Linked DNA regions of Methylomonas sp. 11b. The protein of the gene in region 1 interacts with the protein of each later gene in a pairwise test. Links are inferred from orthologs where the notes say so. Each region holds a gene or a part of one and is shown on either strand. Other genes may lie near its edges.

Region 1 (5,206 bases):
TCTAAATCGTTGAAATAGCGCATCGCCACTTCGCCGGCCGCGCGTACGATGGTTTCTAAAACTTCCAGAGTGATGGGCATGATTTTCCTGATTTTGTTAGGGATGCGGGCAATACGGCTACCCGCCCTGCCCGCTATGAAAAGCCTGGATTTTAACCGCTAATGGTTACAGATTGTGGTAGCCGGTTTCTTCGTGCAGCACGATGTCCAAACCTTGCTGCTCCTCATCTTCGCTGACGCGCAAACCGATGAACACGTCGATGAATTTCAACAAAACATAGCTGAATAAAGCACTCCAGGCCGCCGTCACCAAAACCGCTAGCGCTTGTACGCCGACTTGCTCGGCGATTGTCACACCGTTTAATCCCAAGCCGCCGAAACTTTCAGCAGCGAATACGCCGGTTAAAATCGAGCCGACGCAACCGCCAACCCCATGTACCGGAAATACATCCAAGGAATCGTCGATTTTTAACCGGCGTTTGACGAATTGCGTGGCATAAAAACACACTATGCCTGCCACTATACCAATAATCAGCCCGCCAATCGGCCCGACAAATCCAGAGGCCGGGGTGATGGTACCCAAGCCGGCTACCATACCGGTGACGATACCCAGCACACTCGGCTTGCTGAAACGCAACCATTCAATCGTCATCCAGGTCAACGCGCCAGCGGCGGCGGCGATATGCGTGACGGCAATCGCCATCCCGGCACTGCCGTCGGCTTTTAACGCGCTACCACCGTTGAAGCCGAACCAGCCGAACCAGAGCATACCGGCGCCCGTGACCACCATGGTCATATTGTGCGGAGGCATCGCCACGGTGGGAAAGCCTTTACGACGCCCCAAGACTAAGGCCGCCACCAGAGAAGCCACTCCGGCATTGACGTGAATCACAATCCCACCGGCAAAATCCTTGGCACCCAAGGCCGCCAGCCAGCCGTTGCCCCAAATCCAGTGACAAATCGGCATGTACACCACGATTAACCACAGCCCGCTAAACCAAAGCATCGCCGAAAACTTCATCCGCTCGGCAAAAGCGCCAACGATCAACGCCGGAGTAATAATCGCGAAAGTCATTTGAAACATGAAAAACACGGTTTCCGGAATATCGCCGATCAAGTTTTGCGTGTTCATTTCCGGCAAAAAAATCTTGCTGCCGCCACCCAAAAACTGCTGCCAGTTGCCGCCATCGGTAAACACAAAGCTGTAAACGCCGGCCAGCCACAATATCGATACCAGACAGGTAATCGCAAAACATTGCATAAGCACCGACAGCACATTCTTGCTTCTGACCAAACCGCCGTAAAACAGCGATAGGCCCGGAATGGTCATGAATAAAACCAGTGCGGTGGAGGTTAAAACCCAAGCGGTATTGGCTTGGTTAATGCCTTCAGCCCAAGCCTGCTCGGGCAACATCAAGCTGTATGCCATCAGCATCAGCGTTCTTTTTATTGTTGTCATTGTCTTTCACTAGATGATGGTGTGTTGTTATTTTTAAGCAGTCTATAAACAACAAAATCGCCCTGGTCTGCGGATAACGCGCAGACCAGGGCGATTTTTGATGTTTCGCTGTTTTTTATATTTGTCTTGAAGACTTAAATAGCATCTTCTCCGGTCTCGCCGGTTCTAATACGAATGATCTGTTCCAGGTTGGTCACAAAAATTTTACCGTCGCCAATTTTGCCGGTGTTGGCGGCCTTGACGATAGTTTCCACGGCTTGGTCGACAACGTGTTCGGCCACTGCGATTTCCAGCTTGACCTTAGGCAGAAAATCCACCACGTACTCGGCGCCGCGATACAACTCGGTGTGGCCCTTTTGCCTGCCAAAACCTTTAACTTCGGTTGCCGTTACACCAGCCACCCCGATCTCGGACAAGGCTTCCCTGACGTCGTCCAGCTTGAATGGTTTGATAATCGCTGTAATTAATTTCATGCTATCCCCAAATTCGAATGATTAAAAAGCTGTTTCGTCACTGTTGCCACCATAATAAATAATTCCGGTAGAACCTACAATTTACCCGAGCACAAGCACCAAAGTAGTGCCTCATGATAACAAAAACGGGCAGCCATCGCCGACCACCCGTTTCTTTTCGCGTTAACCGCAGCTTTCAACCCTAAACATGATAAGCGGTTTCGCCGTGTTCGGTGACATCCAGACCTTCACGCTCAGTCGCTTCGCTAACCCGCAGACCCAGAGCCACATCGGCAATTTTGAAGGCAATGAAGGACACCACACCCGACCAAACGATGGCGATACCTACACCCCAAGCTTGGCTGGCAAGCTGGGTAAGCACGCTGTAGTCAGGCAAGGTCGCGTTGGTGACGTAATCCCATACTCCGGTACCGCCCAAGGCAGGGCTGGCAACCACAGCAGTACCCAAGGCGCCGATGATACCGCCTACCCCGTGCACACCAAACGCATCCAGCGAATCGTCATAGTTCATCGCGTGTTTCAAAAAGGTTACTGACCAGAAGCATACTGCGCCGACCACCAAGCCTAAACCGATAGCGCCCATCGGGCCTGACCAGCCGCAAGCAGGAGTTATCGCGACTAAACCGGCAACCGCGCCTGACGTGGCGCCCAACATGCTGGGTTTACCACGCACAGCCCATTCTGCGCCCATCCAGGCCAAGGTTGCCGCCGCTGCCGCCAACAATGTGTTGAGGAAAACCAATGCCGCCAGACCGTTGGCTTCCAGGTTGGAGCCTGCATTAAAACCGAACCAACCTATCCACAACAAGGACGCGCCTATCATGTTCATCGTCACGCTGTGCGGCGCGATAAACTCTTTACCATAACCAATGCGCTTACCTATCATTAAGCAACCGACCAAACCAGCGATACCGGCATTGATATGTACCACGGTGCCGCCGGCAAAATCCAACGCGCCTTTTTGGAATAAAAAGCCCGCCGTCGCACCGGCTGTTTCCGCTGCGGCAGCATCGGTATACGCATCAGGGCCTGCCCAGTACCAAACCATATGCGCCATCGGTAAGTAGCAGAAGCTAAACCAGATCACGGTAAACAACAGCACCGCTGAAAATTTAACCCGCTCGGCAAATGCGCCGATGATCAAGGCCGGCGTGATAGCCGAGAATGTCAGCTGGAACGCTACATAAATGAACTCCGGTACATAAGCCCCCTTGCTGAAAGTGGCCGCCATCGAATCCGGGGTAATACCCTTCAAAAATGCCTTGCTGAAACCGCCGAAGAAGGCGTTACCCTCGGTAAACGCGACGCTGTAGCCGAACGTCGCCCACATAATCGCCGTCAACGAAAAGATAACAAAGACCTGCATCAAGATAGACAGCATGTTTTTGGCTCGCACCATACCGCCGTAGAACAAGGCCAAGCCAGGTATTACCATTAACGCAACCAGTACGGTGGCAACTATCATCCAGGCGGTATCGCCTTTGTTAACGGTGGCTTGTACGGCCGGTGCCGCCACTTCTTCCGCAAACGCCATGCCCGAGAGTCCAAACAGCGCGAACAGCGCCATGCCTGTTAAATATTTCATTGTTGGTTTCCCCATCTTGATATTAAAGAGCTTCTTCGCCGGATTCGCCGGTTCTGATCCGAACCACCTGCTCCAGATCGGTTACAAAAATTTTGCCATCGCCGATCTTCCCGGTATTGGCTACTTTCACAATCGCTTCGACGGCTTGCTCAAGCAAAGCATCCGCAACCGCTACCTCGATTTTTGCTTTGGGTAAAAAATCCACCACATATTCGGCACCACGATACAGTTCCGTATGGCCCTTTTGCCGACCAAAGCCTTTTACTTCAGTAACCGTCACGCCAGATACACCGATATCCGACAACGCCTCACGCACGTCGTCTAGCTTAAACGGCTTAACCACCGCTGTTATCAGTTTCATAGTTCAACACCTCTTTGCTTGAGTTAATAAATTCCCGAAACAAGCAAAGCATGATGCATGCCACTATTTATTCCCATGATTTTTAAAGATTTATTAAACACATCAATTAAAAGGACAACAGAATCGCACCAAAGAAGTGCAACGCTTTTTGGATTGCACCATTGCAACTCAATACCACCCTACAGGCCTTGATCTGCCAGTTTCAGTGGTTTGCTTTAAGAATAAATGGGGCGTTGTCGCAACATAGCAACACCGCATTACTTTGGTGCAACAAAAAGAATTTGCACCATTGCGAATCATGAACTAGTCTACATATGCCGCCTATCTTGTTGATTTTTAATAAATCGAATATGGCCTAAAAACTGCTATACAATCTTCAGTAGTCACTGAACCAAGGGGATAACCACCATGAGAAACAACACAACGTTAACAAAATCACACAGCCGCGCTTGCTTAGCCGGGTTAATGGTGATTTGCAGTGCCTCCGCAATGGCGGACAGCTGGACAGAAGCATCCGGACTACTGGGTGCAGCAGGCATTGATCCGAACGAAGCCAAGTTCATGAAGGATCACAATCTTAAAATTGGTGGCTGGCTGGAAGGAAGTGTCGGCGCGAATCTCAACGCCACACATGACGCTTACAATGGCCCAGTAACCTTTAACGATAGAACAGCTGAAGTACAAATGAACCAGCTGTACTTTTACTTGCAAAAAGCAATTACGGTTGGTGGTGATGCATTCGACCTTGGCGGCCGAGCCGACTTTATGTATGGTACCGACGCTATTTTTACTCAAGCTTACGGCAATCCTTCATTTGACCCTACGACAACCTTAGCAACAGGCGGCCGCGGCGATTGGGACCTCTATCTTTCGGACGACCGCTTCTACAACCTTGCTTTACCGCAAGTCTATGCCGAACTTAACTTGCCGGTCGGTAATGGTATTGATGTCAAATTAGGCCACTTTTACACGCCTATCGGCTACGAAGTAGTTACTTCACCGGACAACTTTTTTGTCACAAAACCCTACACCATGCAGTATGGCGAACCGTTTACCCATACAGGTATGCTGGCTAGCTACACAGTTAACCCAAACTGGGCAATCTCCGCTGGCGCCGTCACGGGTAGCGGCACAGGTGGCTGGGATGGCAACTTTAATAAAAATGTTGGCAATTGGTCATTCTTGGGCGGTGTAACCTGGACTAGCGATGACGCTGGAACCTCGCTGGCACTGACCTCAACCGCCGGCGAACAGTCAGAAGTCAATAGTTCGAAATGGGCGATGTACAGCTTGGTTGGTAAACACAACTTCACCGACAAATTGCATTAC
Region 2 (4,050 bases), 3.4 Mb from region 1 along the record:
TCCGCCGCCGGATTTAATACCGGAGTGTCGATCAACAGCTTATTTTTCAATTTGCCGCTATTGACGGTGACCAGTTCCAGATAACCGTTAAGTTTGCTGCCTTCGCCGTTGGCGGCCAAATCGATTTGACGGCTGATTTGATAAAACGGCAAGCGGTGGTCGGCGTCCAATGCGGTACCGGGTAGGGTAGCGGTATTGGTTTGCGGTGTATATTGCAGTACGGTGAATTTATGGCGGGCGGTGTGCAGTTGTACGCCCAGGTAGCGATTGACAAAGTCTGATTTGGCTGGTGAGTAACCGCCCAAGGTGCTGACAATTGGCCACCAACTGGTTTTGCGCGCGGTAGTCTCGTCGTTATCGATCAAACCCAGTTCAAACTCGATTTCATCGAGATCCTGAAATATCTTGGCGGTTTTTTGCAAAACCGGATCGTTCGCCGCGAACTGTCTTTCAAGATTGGTCAGGTGTTTACTTACCGTTTTATCCGCCATTAGATATAAACCTTCTCTGCTTGTTATTGAGGTTAATCAGACGGCGGGAGTATACACCGAAGGCATTTAAACGGATAAAAAAACCTGCCGGTTTTTGCCGGCCAAAATGCCTCAGCAAACGGCTATCGAGGACGCCCCGCTGTGCAGGAAATGGCGGTTTCCCGGCAGCGGGGGCGCTTATTCTTTAATATCTAGCTCCTTGATTTTGCGGGTCAAGGTATTACGACCATAGCCCAGCAACAGTGCTGCTTCGTGTTTGCGACCATGCGTATGATTCAAAGCCGCTTCAATCAACAGAGTTTCTAAGGTGGGAATAGCCTGTTTGGCGATGTCCACTTTGCCGGTCGTTAATTGTTGCTTGACCCAGTTTTTAAACTGGCTTTCCCAATCTCCCGGTGTTGTTTCGCCGGATGCGGAATCGCCGCTATTGTGGGTCAGTTCCGGCGGTAAATCTTCCAGATGAATTTCCCGGCCGGAGGCCATCACCGTCAGCCAGCGGCAGATATTTTCCAGTTGCCGCACATTACCAGGCCACTTCAAACCGCTTAAAAATGCCTCGGTTTCCGGCTTTAACAGTTTGATCTCGGTATTCAGTTCCTTCGCGCTTTGATACAGATAATGCCGCATCAACAAGCCTATATCCTGCCTGCGTTCGCGCAATGGCGGAATATGAATCCGAATCACGTTCAGTCGGTGAAACAAGTCTTCCCGAAACCGGCCCTGGGCCACCAGCGCTTCCAGGTCCTGGTGGGTGGCGGCGATGATGCGCACGTTCACTCTTACCGAGGTGTGAGCACCTACGGGATAAAACTCATTGTCCGCCAGTACCCGCAGCAAGCGGGTTTGCAATTCGGCGGGCATGTCGCCGATTTCATCCAGAAACAATGTGCCGTTGTTGGCTTGTTCGAATCGACCGATACGCCGGGCTTGGGCACCGGTAAACGCACCTTTTTCATGGCCGAATAGTTCGGATTCCATCAAGTCTTTAGGAATGGCCGCCATATTCAGGGCTATGAACGGTTGCTCGGCGCGCGGACTGTGGCGATGCAGGGCCTTGGCGACCAGTTCCTTACCTGTGCCGGATTCGCCGTTAATCAGTACGGTGATGTGCGAGCGCGCCAGACGGCCTATCGCCCGAAACACTTCTTGCATGGCCGGCGCTTCGCCGATGATTTCCGGAGTTTCCTCCACGGTCGGCGGGGCTTGCACAATGTCGCTTTGCCGTTGTTTGCTGTGAGCGCAGGCGCGTTGTACGGTTTCGACGACTTCGGTGACATCGAAGGGTTTAGGCAGGTATTCGAACGCCCCGCCGTGAAACGCCGACACCGCGCTTTCCAGGTCGGAATGAGCGGTCATCACGATCACCGGTAAATCCGGATAACTGTTTTGAATGTTCCGCAACAACTCGAAGCCGTCCATGCCCGGCATGCGAATATCGGTGATCAATACTTGCGGTAGCCCGCCAGGTAGTGATTTCAACAATTCGTTGGCGCTGGCGAAGCTTTGCGTATGCACGCCGGCTTTTTGCAAGGCTTTTTCAAGTACCCAGCGGATGGATTTGTCATCATCGACAATCCAGACCTTGTCAGGTATTTGCATGATTCGTCTCCAAAGGTAGGTAGATGGAAAATACGGTGTTGCCCGGCTCGCTTTCGCATTCAATCAAGCCGTTATGCTGGTTGATCAAAGATTGCGCAATAGATAGGCCAAGTCCGGTGCCCTCGGCACGGCCGGTAATCATTGGATAAAAAATCTGTCCCATCAGCTCGGGTTTGATACCCGGGCCGTTATCGATAATGTCGATTTTGACGGTCAGCTTGTAGCGTTTGCGCCCTATGGTCATATGCCGTTGCACCCGGGTTTTCATGGTAATCACACCGTGGTTCTGCACGGCTTGCACAGCATTGCGGACGATATTCAGAATGGCCTGGATCAGCTGGTTTTTGTCGGCGAAAATCTCCGGGATGCTCGGGTCGTAATTGGTATGCAGCATAATGCCGTGGGCGGCTTCTACCGTGACCAGATGTCGGACGCGTTCCAGTACTTCGTGAATATTCAGCTGGCTTTTATGCGCGGGTTTGTTGGGGCCGAGCATTTTGTCCATTAGATCCTGCAAGCGGTCGGACTCGGCGATAATGATTTGCGTATATTCCTTTAATTCAGGATCTTGCAGTTCCAGGTCCAGCAATTGCGCCGCGCCGCGCAAACCGCCCAGCGGATTCTTGATTTCATGCGCCAAGCCGCGCACCAGCATGCGGCTGGTGTTTTGTTGGGCCAGCAATTGTTCTTCCTTGGTAATGCGTAAATGCCGGTCTACTTGTTGCAGTTCGATCAGGATTTCGCTTAATTTTCCATCCTCGAGCAACGGTGTGGCGCTTAGGTTAACCGTAATCGATTGACTTAGCCGCTCTAGGATTAATTCTCTATCGACCAGCGGCTCCAGCAAATACAAACGCGGCAGCAAATCGTTAAATAGGGTGTTATGCGCGGTTTTGAATAGTTTGTGCGCCGTTTGGCCAAGCAAATGTTTAGCGCTGTCGGCAAGCAGCATCTCGCCGGCGGGATTGATATAGGTCAGGCGCAAGTCCTTGTCAAACAGCAGGATTGCTTCGTTTAAGTGATCCAGTATCTTTTTGTGCACGGGTTAATTTAAGTTTTAAGGGTTATAGTGAATAAGCAATTTGTACGCCAAGCCTAAAGTTGCCTTATCGGCCCATTTACCGGGTAAAAAACAGCTCGAATGCACAATATTAGTGCGTTCGCCCGAATTGATGGCTCATGTTAGTGCAAAGGTGGGCTAGGGCTGGGGTTTTTATCACTATCCCGGCTTTAAGCCTTATGCGCTGGTATAGGATCAATATCCATCACGGCGGCAAAAATGTTTGAGAAGCCTATCAGCAAACTCGGATGCTCGGCTGTGCGCTATATGTATGCACCATATTGGTGCTAGTGAGTTTAAATTGAGTCAAGCGAAGTTACGGGGTGATAGCGGTCAAGTCTAGCCGTTTGCATCAAGTATGCTGGCCCCTGTGTCTGCGGAAATGACCGCACCATGGGTTGAGGGAGCTGGTTAATAAACCGGTTGGGGCGCTTGGGTGATAAGATTTTTTATAGGGTATTTCCCTGTCGATGACAAACTTTGATCTGAATTGGTGCGCCTGTCAGCACGAGTAACCAGGCTGGTGCGTCAATCGAACAGCTGTGTCGCTAATTCGGTGCACTTGTCGATTGGCGACTAGTCAGCGTAATCGACGATCAACGGCGCATGGTCGCTGAAGCGTTGCTCTTTAAAAATGCTGGTTGACTGCGCTCGGCTGGCAATGCCCGGCGTGGCGACTTGATAATCGATGCGCCAACCGACATTCTTGGCCCAAGCCTGGCCGCGATTGCTCCACCAGGTGTAGCAGGTGTCGGTAGCGTCTGGATGCAGACGGCGATAGACGTCCACCCAGCCCAACTCATCGTAAACTTGGGTCATCCAGGCCCTTTCCGCCGGTAAAAAACCGGAGTTTTTCTGATTGCCGCGCCAGTTTTTCAAATCGGCTTCTTTGTGGGCGAT

The links. The genes of interacting proteins can lie anywhere in the genome.
Region 2: the proteins of METH11B_RS0123120 (region 1) and glnL interact in binary tests that used the Escherichia coli proteins (3 or more experiments, as listed by UniProt). The link is inferred for Methylomonas sp. 11b from one-to-one orthologs.

What each region holds. Positions count from the first base shown.
Region 1 is NZ_KI911557.1:4,810,148-4,815,353, reverse strand. What follows is about bases 2,209-5,206. They hold METH11B_RS0123120 (P-II family nitrogen regulator), read right to left. Parts: upstream 3,878-5,206; coding sequence 3,539-3,877; downstream 2,209-3,538. Other genes in these bases: METH11B_RS0123115 (porin), read left to right, coding at 4,286-5,206; METH11B_RS0123125 (ammonium transporter), read right to left, coding at 2,209-3,516. Outside these bases: METH11B_RS0123140 (inositol monophosphatase family protein), read right to left, coding at 1-80; METH11B_RS0123135 (ammonium transporter), read right to left, coding at 166-1,458; METH11B_RS0123130 (P-II family nitrogen regulator), read right to left, coding at 1,593-1,931; more of METH11B_RS0123125, read right to left, coding at 2,113-2,208. UniProt on the Escherichia coli protein: Involved in the regulation of nitrogen metabolism. Regulates the activity of its targets by protein-protein interaction in response to the nitrogen status of the cell.
Region 2 is NZ_KI911557.1:1,438,574-1,442,623, reverse strand. The notes cover bases 1,105-4,050. They hold glnL (nitrogen regulation protein NR(II)), read right to left. Parts: upstream 3,133-4,050; coding sequence 2,077-3,132; downstream 1,105-2,076. Other genes in these bases: METH11B_RS0106640 (exodeoxyribonuclease III), read right to left, coding at 3,727-4,050; ntrC (nitrogen regulation protein NR(I)), read right to left, coding at 1,105-2,090. In the rest of the region: METH11B_RS0106655 (hypothetical protein), read right to left, coding at 1-491; more of ntrC, read right to left, coding at 669-1,104.